DNA from 4 places in the Paeniglutamicibacter kerguelensis genome. Region 3 is predicted to be linked to each of the others. Evidence: riboswitches for the same ligand, from Rfam matches in the RefSeq annotation. Region 3 holds a riboswitch; each other region holds the start of a gene.
The links. A riboswitch is a leader RNA that binds a small molecule or an ion and turns the genes downstream of it on or off. The one in region 3 is predicted to bind S-adenosylmethionine.
Positions count from the first base shown of each region.

Region 1: it holds a riboswitch for S-adenosylmethionine, as region 3 does, so the genes downstream of both, JOF47_RS02805 (bifunctional o-acetylhomoserine/o-acetylserine sulfhydrylase) here and JOF47_RS20935 (O-acetylhomoserine aminocarboxypropyltransferase/cysteine synthase family protein) in region 3, are expected to answer to the same signal.
Region 2: it holds a riboswitch for S-adenosylmethionine, as region 3 does, so the genes downstream of both, JOF47_RS14815 (cobalamin-independent methionine synthase II family protein) here and JOF47_RS20935 (O-acetylhomoserine aminocarboxypropyltransferase/cysteine synthase family protein) in region 3, are expected to answer to the same signal.
Region 4: it holds a riboswitch for S-adenosylmethionine, as region 3 does, so the genes downstream of both, JOF47_RS00595 (hypothetical protein) here and JOF47_RS20935 (O-acetylhomoserine aminocarboxypropyltransferase/cysteine synthase family protein) in region 3, are expected to answer to the same signal.

Region 1 covers NZ_JAGIOF010000001.1:628,195-632,002, forward strand. Annotated here, with positions in the region: gene JOF47_RS02795 (IS982 family transposase) at 1-598, opposite strand, end outside; gene JOF47_RS02800 (VOC family protein) at 680-1,324, opposite strand; SAM riboswitch class IV at 1,494-1,609, shown strand; gene JOF47_RS02805 (bifunctional o-acetylhomoserine/o-acetylserine sulfhydrylase) at 1,685-3,031, shown strand; gene metX (homoserine O-acetyltransferase MetX) at 3,034-3,808, shown strand, end outside.
Region 2 covers NZ_JAGIOF010000001.1:3,240,760-3,244,567, forward strand. Annotated here, with positions in the region: gene JOF47_RS14800 (endonuclease/exonuclease/phosphatase family protein) at 1-387, shown strand, start outside; gene JOF47_RS14805 (alpha-ketoglutarate-dependent dioxygenase AlkB family protein) at 390-1,061, opposite strand; gene JOF47_RS14810 (DUF4232 domain-containing protein) at 1,198-2,448, shown strand; SAM riboswitch class I at 2,496-2,603, shown strand; gene JOF47_RS14815 (cobalamin-independent methionine synthase II family protein) at 2,618-3,808, shown strand, end outside.
Region 3 covers NZ_JAGIOF010000004.1:349,710-353,517, forward strand. Annotated here, with positions in the region: gene JOF47_RS20925 (class I SAM-dependent methyltransferase) at 1-404, opposite strand, end outside; gene JOF47_RS20930 (histidine phosphatase family protein) at 438-989, opposite strand; SAM riboswitch class I at 1,120-1,215, shown strand; gene JOF47_RS20935 (O-acetylhomoserine aminocarboxypropyltransferase/cysteine synthase family protein) at 1,387-2,760, shown strand; gene JOF47_RS20940 (CoA-binding protein) at 2,760-3,257, shown strand; gene JOF47_RS20945 (ArsR/SmtB family transcription factor) at 3,314-3,808, opposite strand, start outside.
Region 4 covers NZ_JAGIOF010000001.1:134,563-138,370, reverse strand. Annotated here, with positions in the region: gene JOF47_RS00605 (sodium:solute symporter family protein) at 1-633, shown strand, start outside; gene JOF47_RS00600 (DinB family protein) at 762-1,340, shown strand; SAM riboswitch class IV at 1,353-1,462, shown strand; gene JOF47_RS00595 (hypothetical protein) at 1,483-1,755, shown strand; gene JOF47_RS00590 (VIT1/CCC1 transporter family protein) at 1,985-3,088, shown strand; gene JOF47_RS00585 (ROK family protein) at 3,206-3,808, opposite strand, start outside.

The sequences.
Region 1 (3,808 bases), on a different contig from region 3:
CCAGGATCACTTGCCCGGCCCCGATCCCGGCGGGCATGGAGTCCAGGATCCCCAGCAGGGTTTCGCGTTCGTCGGCCTTCGCGCCGGTCAACGCGAAACCCACCGGCAGCCCGGACAGCGTGCACAACAGGTGCAGGCGCAGGCCCCAGAACCAGCGTGAATGCGAGGCGCAGTACCCGTATTCGGCGAACCCCGCCAGCTCGGAGCGGTGCGCCGTCTCGCGGGAGCGCCCGCATTCGACGGGGGTGGAGTCGGCCACCCAGATGCCATCGGCCCACAGGCCGGTGTCCCGGCCCAGGTAGGCAATCACGGCTTGGAGGGTTTCTCCCAAGTGCCGCAGGCGCTTGTTGTAGCCGGATTGCTCGGGCAGGTGTGGGAACCATTCGCAGAGGTCAGCCCTCGCATGGCGAAGCCAGCGGCGTTCCGAGGTGAAGCCCAGCAAGGCCTGGAGCACGGACACGGTGACCAGTTCCGCGTCGGTGATCCTCGGCTGCAAACCGACCGCCGGACGCCACGGAAGCAACTGCGGATTGGCCTTCAAAAAGTCGTCCGTCGAGGCGTACAGTGCTGTTGCAAGGGTGTCCAGGTCGTTGTCCATCGGAACCGTCCAAGGTCGATACGGGTAGTAATTCGAGTCTGGACACCCTTGCCTGCGCTGTCACCCCTTGGAATCAATCATCTAGAGCGTGATGGAACCCTTGGGGGTTTCGAAGGTCACCGAAAGGATTCCCGGCGTCCCGTTGGGTGCCTGCCAGTCGACCTTGACTTCGCCGACGGGCAACTGCTCGGGCTGTCCGAGCCAGTCTGCGACGCGTTCGCTCGATCCGGCGATGCTGATCGACGAAATCTTGCCGACGGGCGTCAGGGCCTTCGACGGGTGCAGGTTTTCTGTCCCGTCATCCCAACGCAGCATGTAGGGGACCTGCGGATCGGCGATCAAACCGTTGATGCCGATCTGGCGCCAGGTCAGTTCCTGTCCATCGGGGAACTTCCGGTTTCCCGGCACCGAGCCACGGCCCAGGCGTGCCTCGACCGGTGCCAGGTCATCAACCGCAACGCACCAGCCCATCCAGCCGCCACCAAGTTCGGAACGGGCGCGAACGGCCTGGCCGAACGGTGCCTTGTCCGATGACGGGTGGTTCAGTACCTCGACAACTTCGAGGTACTGGTCATTCAGCAACGGGAAGATGACATTGCGGGTGCCAAATCGTGGGTGTATACCGCCCTTTACAGATTCGAGTCCAAGGGCCGCGCCGATCCGAGCGGCAGTTGCCGCGAGGCCGTCGGGTCCACAAGCGTAAGTTACATGGTCCAACCTCATCATGCCCCCATCATGGCACGATGTGATCTAGCTCTCGACTTAGGATTGCCTAACTTGAGTTTGGCTGGTGGTTTCATGGTCGAGATCGGGGCGCCGCTCCGCTTTTTCGGCATTGTCATATTTTGAGATGATCTTGCGCGCCCGCAATTCCGTGCGCCAGACTGATTTACAAGGTCATGAGTTCCAGCAACAAGCCCCGGCTTGCTGGACGGCAACCCTCCACCGCGGTGGGGTGCCCCGGGTGAAGACCAGGCCCTGCGTCACAAGGATGCAGGACAAGCGCGGGCATGCCCCCTACGTAACATACGACGCCACAGGTGTCTGTTACGGGCATACCCCTTGATTCCTTTGAAGGGGAGAACGATGTCAAACGACTGGTCATTCGAAACTCGTCAGATCCACGTGGGCCAGGAGCCCGACGCCACCACCGGCGCGCGGGCCCTGCCGATCTACCAAACCACTGCCTTTGTGTTCCCGACCGCGGAAAGCGCGGCCGCACGCTTCGCGCTCCAGGAACTGGAACCGATCTACACGCGCATCGGTAACCCCACCCAAGACGCAGTGGAGCAGCGCATCGCCAGCCTCGAGGGAGGCGTCGGTGCACTGCTGCTGGCCTCGGGCCAGGCCGCCACGACCTTCGCGGTCCTCAACCTCGCCGAGGCCGGGGACCACATCGTGGCAAGCCCCAGCCTGTATGGCGGAACGCAGAACCTGTTCAAGCACACGCTGCGCAAGCTGGGCATCGAGGTCACTTTTGTTGCCGATCCCGACGACCTCGAGGGTTGGCGCGCCGCGATCAAGCCGAACACCAAGGCACTCTTCGGCGAGGTCGTATCCAACCCCCGCCAGGACGTCCTGGACATCGAATCGATCTCGGCCATCGCCCACGAGGCCGGCGTCCCGCTGATCGTCGACAACACACTTGCCACCCCGTACCTGGTGCGTCCCATCGAATGGGGTGCGGACATCGTGATCCACTCGGCCACCAAGTACCTCGGCGGCCACGGCACGGCCATCGCCGGCGTCATCGTGGACTCGGGCAACTTCGACTTCGCCGCCGACCCGGAAAAGTTCCCGGGCTTCAACACCCCGGACGAGTCCTACAACGGCCTGGTCTTCGGCCGCGACCTGGGTGTCGACGGCATCCTCGGCGCCAACCTTGCCTACATCCTCAAGGCCCGCGTCCAGCTGCTGCGCGACCTGGGCTCGGCCGTTTCCCCGTTCAATGCGTTCCTGATCGCCCAGGGCCTGGAAACGCTGTCGCTGCGCATCGAACGCCACGTCTCCAACGCCGTGGAGGTCGCCAACTGGCTTGAGGCGCAGCCGCAGGTCGAGTCGGTCAACTACGCCGGCATCGAGTCGAGCCCGTGGTTCGAGCGCGGCCGCAAGTACGGCCCGAAGGGCATCGGGGCGATTGTTGCTTTCGAAATCTCCGGCGGCCTCGAGGCCGGCCAAGGTTTCGTTGACGCGCTGAAGCTGCACTCCCACGTGGCAAACCTTGGCGACGTCCGCTCGCTGGTGGTCCACCCGGCCTCCACCACCCACGCGCAGCTCACCGAGGCCGAGCGGGTCGCGGCCGGTGTTTCCCCGGGGCTGGTGCGCCTGAGCGTGGGCATTGAAAACGTTGCCGACATCATTGCCGACCTCCGGGCCGGCTTTGAGGCAGTCGCCTCGCTGGCCGAGGTTGAACTGCAGGGTGTAACTCGTTGAGCGTGGAGACTGACGTGGTGCTTTACGACGCCGAAACCGCCCAGACGTTGGACTATGCCCCGGACGGGATCCTTCGGCACCTCCGCACGGGTGAATACACCTTTGAAACCGGCGGCGTGCTTCCGGACGTGGTGCTGGGCTTTGAAACCTGGGGGACGCTCAACGAAGACGCGTCCAACGCGGTTTATATCGCCCACGCGCTGACCGGGGACTCGCACGTTGCACGCGGCCTCTCAACGGAGCCCGGCTGGTGGGACGGCTTTGTGGGCCCGGGAAAGACCGTGGACACCGACCGCTACTTTGTGGTCTCGGCAAACATGGTCGGCGGCTGCTCGGGATCCACCGGACCGGCCAGCCTGGACCCGGACGGCAAGCCGTGGGGCTCGCGTTTCCCCTTCACCACCATCAAGGACTCCGTGCGCCTCGAGGCGCGCCTGGCCGATGCCCTGGGCATCAAGGTCTGGCACACGGTGCTCGGCGGTTCCATGGGCGGGGCCCGGGTGCTGGAATGGGCCGTGGAGTTCCCGGAGCGCGTGAAGAACTGCGTCGTGGTTGCGGCTACCGCGGAATCCTCGGCGGAACAGATTGCGTTTGCCCAGGCACAGAGTGCGGCCATCCGCCTTGACCCGGACTTTGCCGGCGGCGACTACTACGCCAACGACAATCTCCCCTCGGCGGGGCTCGGCCTGGCCCGCAGGATCGCTCACATCACCTACCGTGCCGAACCCGAGCTCGAGGTGCGCTTCGGCCGCGCCGCACAGGAAGGTGAGGCGCCGG
Region 2 (3,808 bases), on a different contig from region 3:
ACCCAGATCGACACCGAGGCGGGAAGCATCCGCCTCTATGCCGTGCATGCCGCCTCGGCACGCCCAAACGACCACGGCAACCGCGATGAAATGCTCGCCCAGCTGGCGGCAACCTTGCGTGCCGATACGAGTCACTCGGTCATCGCCGTCGGAGATTTCAATGCAACGTCAGCCGACAGGTCCTTCTCCTCGCTCACCGAAACCCTGGATGAACCAAACCAGGATGCGGGCTTGTTCGGCTTCACCTGGCCACGCGAGCCCTTTGGATTCATGCGTTTGGACCATGTACTTCAGCGGGGGCTCGACGTCACCTCGAACACCGTGGTCCCCGCCGGGGAAAGCGACCACCTTGCCGTGCGGGCCACCGTGAACCTTCCGGACTCCTGAGATCAACCGTCCAACCCGGTCACCCGCATGGTGATGTTGATCCGGCCCGAAGCCAGGCCGCATTCCGCGGGCGCGGTGCCTGGCAGGATCTTTGTGACTCCGTGGTAGGCCAGTCGCGCCGGACCTCCGAAGACAAACAGGTCCCCTGACGCCAACGCGATGTCTTCGTATGGCTTGTTTCGGTTGAGGGTGTTGCCGAATCTGAATTGGCAGGTGTCCCCGATGGAGATCGAGACCACCGGCTGGGTCGACTGCTCGTCCCGGTCTTGGTGCATTCCCATTTTGGAATCATCCGAGTAGTAGTTCACCAAGGCTGTGTCGGGCGTGTAGTTCGCCGCGGCCAAGGGGTCATTTGTCGCTTCAAGGATCGCTTTGCGACCCAGCCTGACCATCCAATCGGGGAACTCGAGCACCCGGTTGCCGTTGACGTCGGTTGCTTCACGGGAATAGGCGTACGGCTGCCAATGCCAGCCCAGGCATACCGTCTGGACCGACATTTCACCTGACCCTATCTTGGCGGCGCGTGGCGGCACGGGCCCCCGCCCCCACTCATGGAACCTATCCACAAGCCAGCGTTGTTCAGCCAGGGTGAGCCAGTCGGGTACCCAAACGGCGCCGGGGCTGAGCTCACGCCGGGGGCGGTCAAGGAAACTCTCCGAAAAGAGCGTGCTCAAAATGTACTCCTCGAACTGAATCGGTGCGCGGGACAGGATGTACCCCCGTGGGCTCCATTATGCAGGTCCAGCAATTCCATCACCCCGAAAAGGTCCCGAATCCAAGGACATTTGCAGGTCAGTTAGGCTTTCCAGCATGAGCAACTACAAAGGCCTGACTGCCGGCAGCGCGTGGATCGCTGGATTCGCGGGGCTTGGCTGGCTACTGAGCGGCTTGCTCAATGGCTGGCTGATTACACGCCCAACGTTCCTCCCGGTGCCCTTCGTGCAGCTGCTGTTCCCGGAGACGATAGCGCTTGCCACGTGGCGCACAGCGGACATCTGGCCCGTATTCATTCCCGTGCTTTCGACGCTCACGCTGATGCTCTTCACGGCCGGCGCCTTGTTGTTCATCGGCCCGCTGGATGCCCTGAATCCCGCGCAACGGCGACTCAGGTTCTTCGCGACGTGGATGTGCGTTGTCATTGCCTCCTTCGCCACGACAGTGCTTTCGTCAGCAGGGGAAATCATTGCGACTTGGCCGCCGCCACGTCTGGCGTGGCTTTTCCAGGGCGTGGAATCGGATCTGTTGTCGGCAGGATACTGGGGAATCTTCTGGGGGTGGGTTCCGGTGTTGGCCGGTGCCTTCATCGCCAAACAACGGCAACCCGGTAGCCGGCAACGTACCTCGTTCAGCGTGCCGAGACTTCTTGTCGCAGTTCCGGCCGTGCTCGCGGCCGGCGCCTTGGTTATCGCCATCCCACAGGCCCAACGGGAAACCACGGCCCAGGGCGCCGTCGAACCGCCGACAGTCGCCCCGCCTGCTTCCCCGGAACCTGATCCCATTGGTTCGCCAAGCGTGTCATATGCCACGCAGCCCGCTGGAAAAAACTGGTGCGACGGCAAGGACGCCACCATTTCCCTATCGGAACCCGATGCCGCGACCGGCCACCGCGGCATGGGATTCAGCTTGACCAACAACGGGTCAAAACCCTGCGTGCTGGAGTCCTACCCCGATGTCTCTTTCGACAACGTCGACGGGTGGGTGATCGATGTCCTGGTGGTCCACGGCGGCTCGTTCATGACCGACGACCCGGGCATCACCCGGGTCATGCTCGCCCCAGGGGAGAGCGCAGAAGCTTTCATGGGATGGAATGCGATGGCGGCTGCGGGCGATACCCGCGTGGGCAGCATGTTGTTGGCCCCGTACGCGGGAACCCTGCGCCAGAAGGCGACGGTCGACCTGGACATCATCGACGGGGGAACCGTGTCCGTCACCGCCTGGCAGAAGGCGGGCAAGAGCATCGATACCGGTTCCTCCCCCGCCCCGGCAACTAGCTTCCGGCGAGGTTCGGGCACGGGGCCGAAGGCACGTCCGTGGATCAAGGCTTGGCCCACGTCACACTAATGCGCCGAAGGACGGCAGAAAACAGTTCCGTGATAGGTATTGATACGTAACCATCCGGAGCGGCCGAGAGACCTGGATCGATGAAGCCGCAGCAACCTAACCCGCCGACGAGGCTTCTGAAACGGTAACGGTGCTACTGCCAGGTTCGATGGAAAGTAGGCAATCACCCATGTCCTCCAACAACAGCCATATCCGTACCACCCACGCCGGCTCGTTGCCGCGAACCGATGAGCTGCTGGCCGCCAACGAGGCCAAGCAACGCGGCGGAATCACCCCCGAATTCCACGAACTCCTCGAGGCATCGGTCACCGGCATCGTCGCCAAGCAGCGCAAGCTGGGCATCGACATCCCCAACGACGGCGAATTCGGGCACACCATGTCCTCCGCCGTCGATTTCGGCGCCTGGTGGAACTATTCCTTCGCCCGCCTCGGCGGGCTGGAGGAAACCACCGTCGACCGCTGGGCCGAGACCGCGGTCAAGCGCTCCACCCCCGGCAACGTTGTGCTCACCTCGTTCCCGGACCGCCGCGATCGAGAGGCCTTCGCCGAGGCGTACGCGGATCCGACCTCCGGCATCCTGGCCCACCGCAAGGCCACCACGCAGCCAAAGGTCGTCGCACCGCTGACCTACACCGGGCACGACCTGGTGGCATCGGACATCAAGAACCTGAAAACCGCCATGGCGGCGACGGGCACCGAGGAGGGCTTCCTCGCGGCGCTTTCCCCCGCTTCCTGCGCGCGGTTGGCCAACGACTTCTACACCAGCGACGAGGAATACCTCTTTGCCGCCGCGGATGCCATGCGCGAGGAGTACAAGGCGATCCTCGATGCCGGGCTGGTCCTGCAGATCGACGACCCGTCGTTGGCCGAGTCCTGGGACCAGGTCAACCCGGAGCCGAGCCTCGAGGACTACCTGAAGTTCCTCGAGCTGCGCGTGGAGGCAACCAACCACGCGCTGCGCGGGCTCCCGGCCGAGCGGATCCGGCTGCACGTGTGCTGGGGTTCCTGGCACGGCCCGCACACCACGGACATCCCATTCGCCGACATCCTCGACCCGGTGCTGCGCATCAACGCCGGCATGGTCTCTTTCGAGGCCGGCAACGTGCGCCACGAGCACGAATGGCGCATCTGGGAGGACCGCGCGCTGCCCGAGGGAAAGATCCTGATACCCGGCGTCGTCTCGCACGCCACGAACGTGGTCGAGCACCCGGAGCTGGTCGCCGACCGCATCGAGCGCTTCGCGAACCTGGTCGGCCGCGAGAACGTGATCGCGTCCACCGACTGCGGCCTGGGCGGCCGCGTCCACCCGCAGATCGCCATGGCCAAGCTCGAAGCGCTGGGTGCCGGCGCCGCACTGGCC
Region 3 (3,808 bases):
GGGACCAGGTGCAGCAGGCCCAAACCCAAAATGGTTTCGTAGCGCCGCCCGTCGACAGGGGAAAGCATGTCCCGGCACTCAAGGGTGATGCGCCCGGGCACCTCCCCGCCGGCGGCCCGGCGAATTGACTCGCGGGCCACCTCAAGCATCGGCGCGCTCAGGTCCACCAGCGTCGTGGAGCGCCGGCCGGCAACATGCAAAAGCGCCGTGGCCCTGGCCGTCCCCACCGCCACCTCGAGCAGCGGGCCATCGCCCGCACCGAGGGCCCGCGCGGCGAAGGCAGCGTATTGGTCGGGGCGGGTCCCCCAGAAGACCCTGTTGTAGGTCGGGGAACCAAGCATGGCGTCATAGGCCTTGGCCCGGCGTGCATAGAACCCGGGGTCCCCAAAGAAGGTTTCGCTCATCCCACCATCGTGCGGCCGGGCGTGGAGGTTGCGCTAGTGCGTGGGGGCGGCGGCATGGCGCCGCAGCAAGGCGGTGTCGACCTCGAGCATCTGCCCGTTGCGCATGATGGGTGTCTTGCGTCCCGGAACCAGTGCGTCGAGGGTCAGCCTGATCAGGGTTCCATGGGCCACCACGACGATGCGCTTGCCCTCGTGACGCTCCAGCAGCTCGCAGAGTGCCCGGATGCCGCGTGCGGCCACGGCTTCCTCGGGCTCGGCCGAGCGCAGCAAGATGTCGATTTCCTCGCGCGGCAGGTCGTAGACCACGCGGCCCTCGGCGTTTCCGTAGTGGCGCTCCCGGAGCCCGTCCATTTTTTCGGTCAGGGCCAGGCCCAGGTTTTGCCCGATGAGTTCCGCGGTTTCAACTGCGCGGCCAAGCGTCGACGACGCAAGGACATCCCAACACGAGCCGTCCAATTCCTGGCCGGCAGCATGGGCCTGTTCGCGCCCCGCATCGTTCAACGGAATGTCCGTTTGGCCCTGAAGACGGCCTTCGGCATTCCAGGCTGTTTCCCCGTGACGGACCAAAACCAACGTTGCACTCATGCCCACAAGCCTAGCCCGGCAAAATCCCGGCCATGGAGGCGGTGCAGATTCTTCGATTTTCGTCTCAACATACGCAACCTAAGCTCACATTCTTTGGCTGTCGGGCGATTTCTTGCCACAATGGAGCAAAACCCCATCCCGAGCGGCCGAGAGATCTGGTTCCATGACGCCGCAGCAACCTTCCACACTCCGGTGGACAAGGTGCTACCGCCAGAAACGATGGAGAGCGCGTAAGCAATCTTCGGTGCTGAACCCCTGAGGGGACCCCATGCGGGCCCCGTCCCGGGGCGCCCAGCGCCGCATTGACCCGGGAGAAGCACCACCCCAAGCCCCACAGGCGGGGGCCGTCCGCACCCCGGATGGCCGTTGCCACATACGCAAGGAGTCAGCCACCCTCATGGCCGAACATCAATTTGGATTCCGCACGCGCGCACTGCATGCCGGCGGCACCCCGGATGCCGAGCACGGTTCCCGTGCCGTGCCGATCTACCAGACCACGTCATTTGTCTTCAAGGACTCCGACGATGCCGCGAACCTCTTTGCCCTGCAGAAGTACGGCAACATCTACTCGCGCATCGGCAACCCGACCGTTGCGGCCTTCGAGGAACGCATCGCCTCGCTCGAGGGCGGCATCGGCGCCGTCGCCACCGGCTCCGGCATGGCAGCCGAGTTCATCACCTTCGCGGCTCTGGCCGGCGCGGGCGACCACATTGTTGCGTCCTCCAAGCTCTACGGCGGAACCATCACCCAGCTCGACGTGACCCTGCGCCGCTTCGGTGTCGAGACGACGTTCGTCGACTCCACCGATCCGGCCGAATTCGCCGCGGCCATCCGCGAGAACACCAAGGCCGTCTACACCGAGGTCGTGGCCAACCCCTCGGGCGACATCGCCGACCTCAAGGGCCTGGCCGAGGTCGCCCACGCCGCCGGCCTGCCGCTGGTCGTGGACTCCACGCTGACTCCCCCGTACCTGCTGCGCCCCATCGAGCACGGCGCCGACATCGTGATCCACTCGGCCACCAAGTTCCTCGGCGGGCACGGCACCACCCTCGGCGGCGTCGTCGTGGAAGCCGGCACCTTCAACTGGGGCAACGGCAGGTTCCCGTCGATGACCGAACCCGTCGCGTCCTACGGCAACGTCTCCTGGTGGGACAACTTCGGCGAGTACGGCTTCCTGACCAAGCTGCGCAGCGAACAGTTGCGTGACATCGGACCGGCGCTTCCGGCGCAGTCCGCGTTCCAGCTCCTGCAGGGCGTCGAGACACTGCCGCAGCGCATGGATTCGCACCTTTCCAACGCCAAGGCCGTGGCCGAATGGCTGGAAAACGACCCGCGCATTTCCTACGTGAACTACGCCGGCCTGCCGTCCCACCCGCACCACGAGCGCGCCAAGGAACTGCTGCCGCTGGGTGTCGGCTCGGTCTTCAGCTTCGGCATCAACGGCGGCCGCGCCGCGGGCACTGCCTTCATCGAAGCGCTGCAGCTTGCCAGCCACCTGGCCAACATCGGCGATGTGCGCACCCTGGTGCTGCACCCGGCCTCCACCACCCACCAGCAGCTCACCGCTGACCAGCTGGTCGCGGCGGGTGTACCGGAGGACCTGATCCGTTTCTCCGTGGGACTCGAGGACCTCGAAGACATCCTCTGGGACCTGGACCAGGCCTTGACCGCCTCGCAGCAGGTGCTGAACGCACCGGCCGAGGAAGTCTACGACGGGGCCGCATGCTCCATCGAAGCAGCACGCGCCGCAGCCACGACGGGAGCCAAGTAATGACCGCCACCGATATCCGCACCTGGGTCGGCCCGAACGCCGCCGAACGCCTGGACATCCTGCGGAACACGAAGTCGATTGCGATCGTCGGAGCTTCCAACAAGCCCTCGCGCGCCTCCTACTTCGTCGCGACCTACCTGCTGTCGAGCTCCAAGTACAAGGTCTATTTCGTGAACCCGGTGCTCGACGAGATCCTGGGCCAGCCCGTCTACAAGTCGCTCGCCGACCTGCCGGAGACCCCGGACATGGTCGAGGTCTTCCGCAAGCACGACGACCTGCCCGGTGTGCTTGACGAGTCGATCGCCGTCGGCGCGAAGACCCTGTGGCTGCAGCTCGGTTCCTGGCACGAGGAAGTCGCGGCCAAGGCCGAGGCCAACGGCCTGGACGTGGTCATGGACCGCTGCGTGAAGATCGAGCACGCCCGCTTCCACGGCGGCCTGCGCCTGGCCGGATTCAACACCGGCGTCATTTCCTCCAAGCGCCAGCTTCTGGCCTAGGCCGTTTGGCTTTGCCCTCGGGTGTTCACCGTTTGTGGTGAACACCCGAGGGTTTTTTATGCCCCGGTAAGCCCCGGAAGATCCTCGCGGGCCATCATGGTGGTGAGGTGCCACAACCTGCGGTCGCTCCCATCGGCGGAGTTTCGCAGGCTTTCCCGCTTGATTTCTCCAACGACGTCCATGATCCGGTTCTCAAGGACCTTCACCTCATCGGCATTGAGCATCAGGTTTGAAAGGTCAAGTACTCCCCGCATATCCGGCTCACTCCCGGTTGCATACGCATTGCCCCAGTCCAAGACCGCTTGAAGTTGGCGCACCAGCTCCTGGCCCTGCTGCCCCACATACGACTTCAATACGAGGGCATCATCGGCCGCGCTGGGTGCCTCCGGGCTTCCAACGCTGAATCGCCCCCGCACCGCTCGCCAGACTCGATCTCGCCGGTCGCGCGCCAGCTCCGGAGCCTCTTCGACGATCCCTGCCGAGGCCAGCACCCGGAGGTGGAAACTCAGGGAATTGGCCGGGATATCCAGTCGTTCGGCCAAATCGGTGGC
Region 4 (3,808 bases), on a different contig from region 3:
GTCTACGCCGAGGTTGCAACCCAGCTTCTCCCGGTGGCCGTCGGCGGCCTGGTGCTGGCAGCGGCAGTAGCCGCCATGATGTCCACCGCATCGGGCGCACTGATCGCCGCGGCAACCGTCGCACGCACCGACGTCACCCCGTTTGTCGCCGGCTGGTTCGGCAAGGAAATCCGGGTCAACTCGAACGAGAACCCCGAGCACGACGTGCGCGCCAACCGCATCTGGGTACTGATCCTGGGCATCGTGGCCATCGCCCTGGCCATCATGGTCTCCGACGTGGTCGCCGCCCTCACCATCGCCTACGACATCCTCGTCGGCGGCCTGCTGGTGGCAATCATCGGCGGGCTGATGTGGAAGCGCGGCAACGGCATCGGCGCGGCAGCGTCGATGGCGGCCGGAACCGTCGTCACTCTGGGCACCATGATCGTCCTGGAAATCCAGGCGACCGAGCGCTTTGCCGGAATCTACGCCAACGAACCGATCTACTACGGCCTGATCGCCTCGGTCATCGTTTACGTTGCGGTTTCGCTCTCCACTCGGCCCACCGAGCCCGCCATCATCACAAACTGGAACTCCCGCGTCGCCGGCGAGGTCGACGTCGAGGGCATCGAAGCAGAGCCGATCACCAAGTAGCCCAACCGGGCACACGAAAGGGTCCCGTCGGACATGCATCCAAGGATGCTTGTCCGACGGGACCCTTTCGTGTGCAGAGGGCTTGCATCCCTAGCCAGCAGGGCATTCCCACTCCTAGGCTGTAGCCCATGGACGATCAGAAAAATCATTTGCTCACATACCTCAACGCTTCCCGCGAGGCGGTGCTGTGGAAGGCCGAGGGGCTGGACGACTACGACCTGACACGCCCCCTGGTGCCCAGCGGAACCAACATCCTGGGCCTCATCCAGCACCTGGCCAGCGTGGAACTCGGGTACTTTGTGGAATGCCTTGGACAAACCGTCGAGCAGCCGCGCTTCATTGCATTGAACCAGAGCGACGATCCCGAGTACGACATGTGGGTCCCCGCGGACATCCCCAGCGCCGACATCCTCGACTATTACCGCAGCGCCATCGCCTCGGCCAACCGGAACATCGAGGCGTTGCCGCTCGATGCCCCGGCAACGGTCGCATGGTGGGCGCCGGAGAAACGGGACACCACCATCGGACGGCTGCTCATCCACATGAACGTGGAGACCGCCCGCCACGCCGGGCACATCGACATCGTGCGCGAGCTCATTGACGGAAGCGCCGGGGACCGTCGCATTTCCCCCAACTTGCCCGATTATGACGCGAGGGCATGGTCTGATTTGCACCAAAAGATCCAGCTGGCGGCCGACTCGCGATAGTGTGGTGACCAGCTTCACGAGATGCGGCGCCAAGCTCCGACTGGCCGCGCACCAACCCCAGGTTCATGGGTGGTTCGGATGAAGAAGCGGCCGGCGCCACAAGGCGGCGGCAAGAGCTAGTGAAAGGCCGGCCGCTGCCGCCATGGAACAATCCGTCCCCGTTCTGCCCCTCTTTGACCTGCACCGCGCCGTCATCGAATTGAACCTGCACGGTTCCTGGCGCAGTTTCCAAGTCAACGACGCACCCTCCGTCGCCCGGGCCCTGGCCGACTCGGTTGAGGTCCCGCGTTGGGACCCGGCGTCGTCGAGTTTGCTGGTCCGCACCCCGGTCACGGGAAACACCGCAGGCCGGACGCGCATTTTTAGCCTCGTCGAATTCTCCGAAGCGCGTCCGACGGCTAAAGTGGTTCGCTGAAGGGGAGTAGTTCCGAGTTCACCATTCGTGGTGGCGGCGGTGCGTCGACATACTGGCCGCAAAGTTGCGGCCCGGCAAACCACCTTGCGGAAATCCGATGGATTTGCGCCAAGGCGAACGAGACCTTCGGCCCACCTACGGTGGCCCGAGGTTCAACGCACCCAAAAACATTGCTTGTTCCTCCCCATCGCATGGCCCCACCGCCATGGAAACCAACCGAGGACGAGACATGACGCCACAAGCGCCAACCCCCACTCCCGCCCAAATCAAACGCTGGCGCCACTACCTGGCCGATGAAATCGCCGAGGGCGCCGTCTACCGCGAACTGGCCAACAAGCGCACGGGCGAGGAACGCGCCATCCTGCTGGGCCTGGCCGACGCAGAAACCCGCCACGAGGAACACTGGCGCAACCTGCTGGGCGACCATGCGGCGAAGGCCGCCCGCCCCTCGCTGCGCCGCACGGTGTTGCGTTTCCTGGCCCGCCACTTCGGTTCCGTGTTTGTGCTGGCGCTGGCCCAGCGCGCCGAGGGCGACTCCCCCTACGCGGCCGACACCGATGCCACCCGCCAAATGGCCGCCGACGAGCTTGTCCACGAGGAGGTCGTGCGCGGCCTGGCAACCCGCGGGCGCAACAGGCTCTCGGGCAACTTCCGCGCCGCGGTGTTCGGGGCCAACGACGGCCTGGTCTCAAACCTCGCCCTGGTCATGGGCATCGGCGCCACCGGCGTGGCCAGCTCCTTTGTGCTCTTCTCCGGCATTGCCGGCCTGCTGGCGGGCGCCCTGTCCATGGCCGCCGGCGAGTTCGTCTCCGTGCGTTCCCAGCGCGAGCTGCTCTCCGCTTCCAAGCCCACGCAGATCACCCTTTCCGCAGCCCCGGACCTCGATCTCGACGCCAACGAGCTGGTGCTGGTCTACAAGGCCCGCGGCATGAGCGACGAGGACGCCGCGCACCGCGCTGCCGAACGCATGGGCCTGTATTCCTGCGATTGCAACCCCACGCTGTCCCTGTGGCCCGAACGCGACGAAGAAGCCCAGGAGATCGAACACGAGGAAATCGGTTCGGCCGTGGGAGCCGCGTCGTCGTCCTTCTGCTTCTTCGCCTCCGGCGCCGTCATCCCGATCCTGCCGTTCATCTTCGGCATGAGCGGCACCCCCGCCATCCTGCTCTCCGCCCTGCTGGTCGGCATCGCGCTGCTCGCCACCGGCGGGGTCGTCGGGTTGCTCTCCGGCGCCTCCCCGACCAAGCGCGGCCTGCGCCAGCTGGCCATCGGCCTGAGCGCGGCGGGCATCACCTACGCGCTCGGCCTGCTCTTCGGCGGCACGGTCGCCTGACCCCCGTCGCTCCGGGCGTCGGCCCAACCATGGAGTGGCCGGCGGCTCCCGTTCACACGAGGCTGCCGGCCACCTTCTTGTTTGGCCGTTCGATCGTTCGCTTGTTGCATCGTTCGGCTATCCCAGCGCGTTCCGGGCCAGGTCCGCCGCGCCGATCAAGCCGGCGTCCGGGCCCAGCTCCGCGCCGACCACCCGGGCAAAGGGCCTGTAGCCGCGGCCGCTGAGCGAGCTGCGGTAGGTCTGTTCGGCCGTTTCAAGCAGCAACGGAGAGGCCGCTCCCAGACCCCCGCCGATGACCATGAGGCCCGGGTCCAGCACCGCGGCCAGGTTGGCCAGGCCCAGTCCCAGCCACTGCCCCGCCTCAACCACAAGCTCGATGCATGCCTCGTCCCCGGCCACGGCCAGGGAATTCACCAGCTCACCGGTGACGGCATGCGGGTTGTTTCCCGCGGCCTCGCGCATTCCCTTGGCCACCGGCCCGTGCACGGCCAGCAAGCTGCGACCCTCGCGGGCCAGGGCGTTGCCGGAGGCATATTGTTCCCAGCAGCCCCGGTTGCCGCACGCGCAGCGGTGGCCGCCGGGCACCATGACCTGGTGCCCGAACTCTCCGGCCATGCCAAAGCGGCCGCGCCGAAGCTCCCCGTCCAGCACGATCGAGCCGCCGATCCCGGTGCCCAGGGTCAGGCACACCACGTTGTCCTCGCCGCGCGCCGCGCCAAA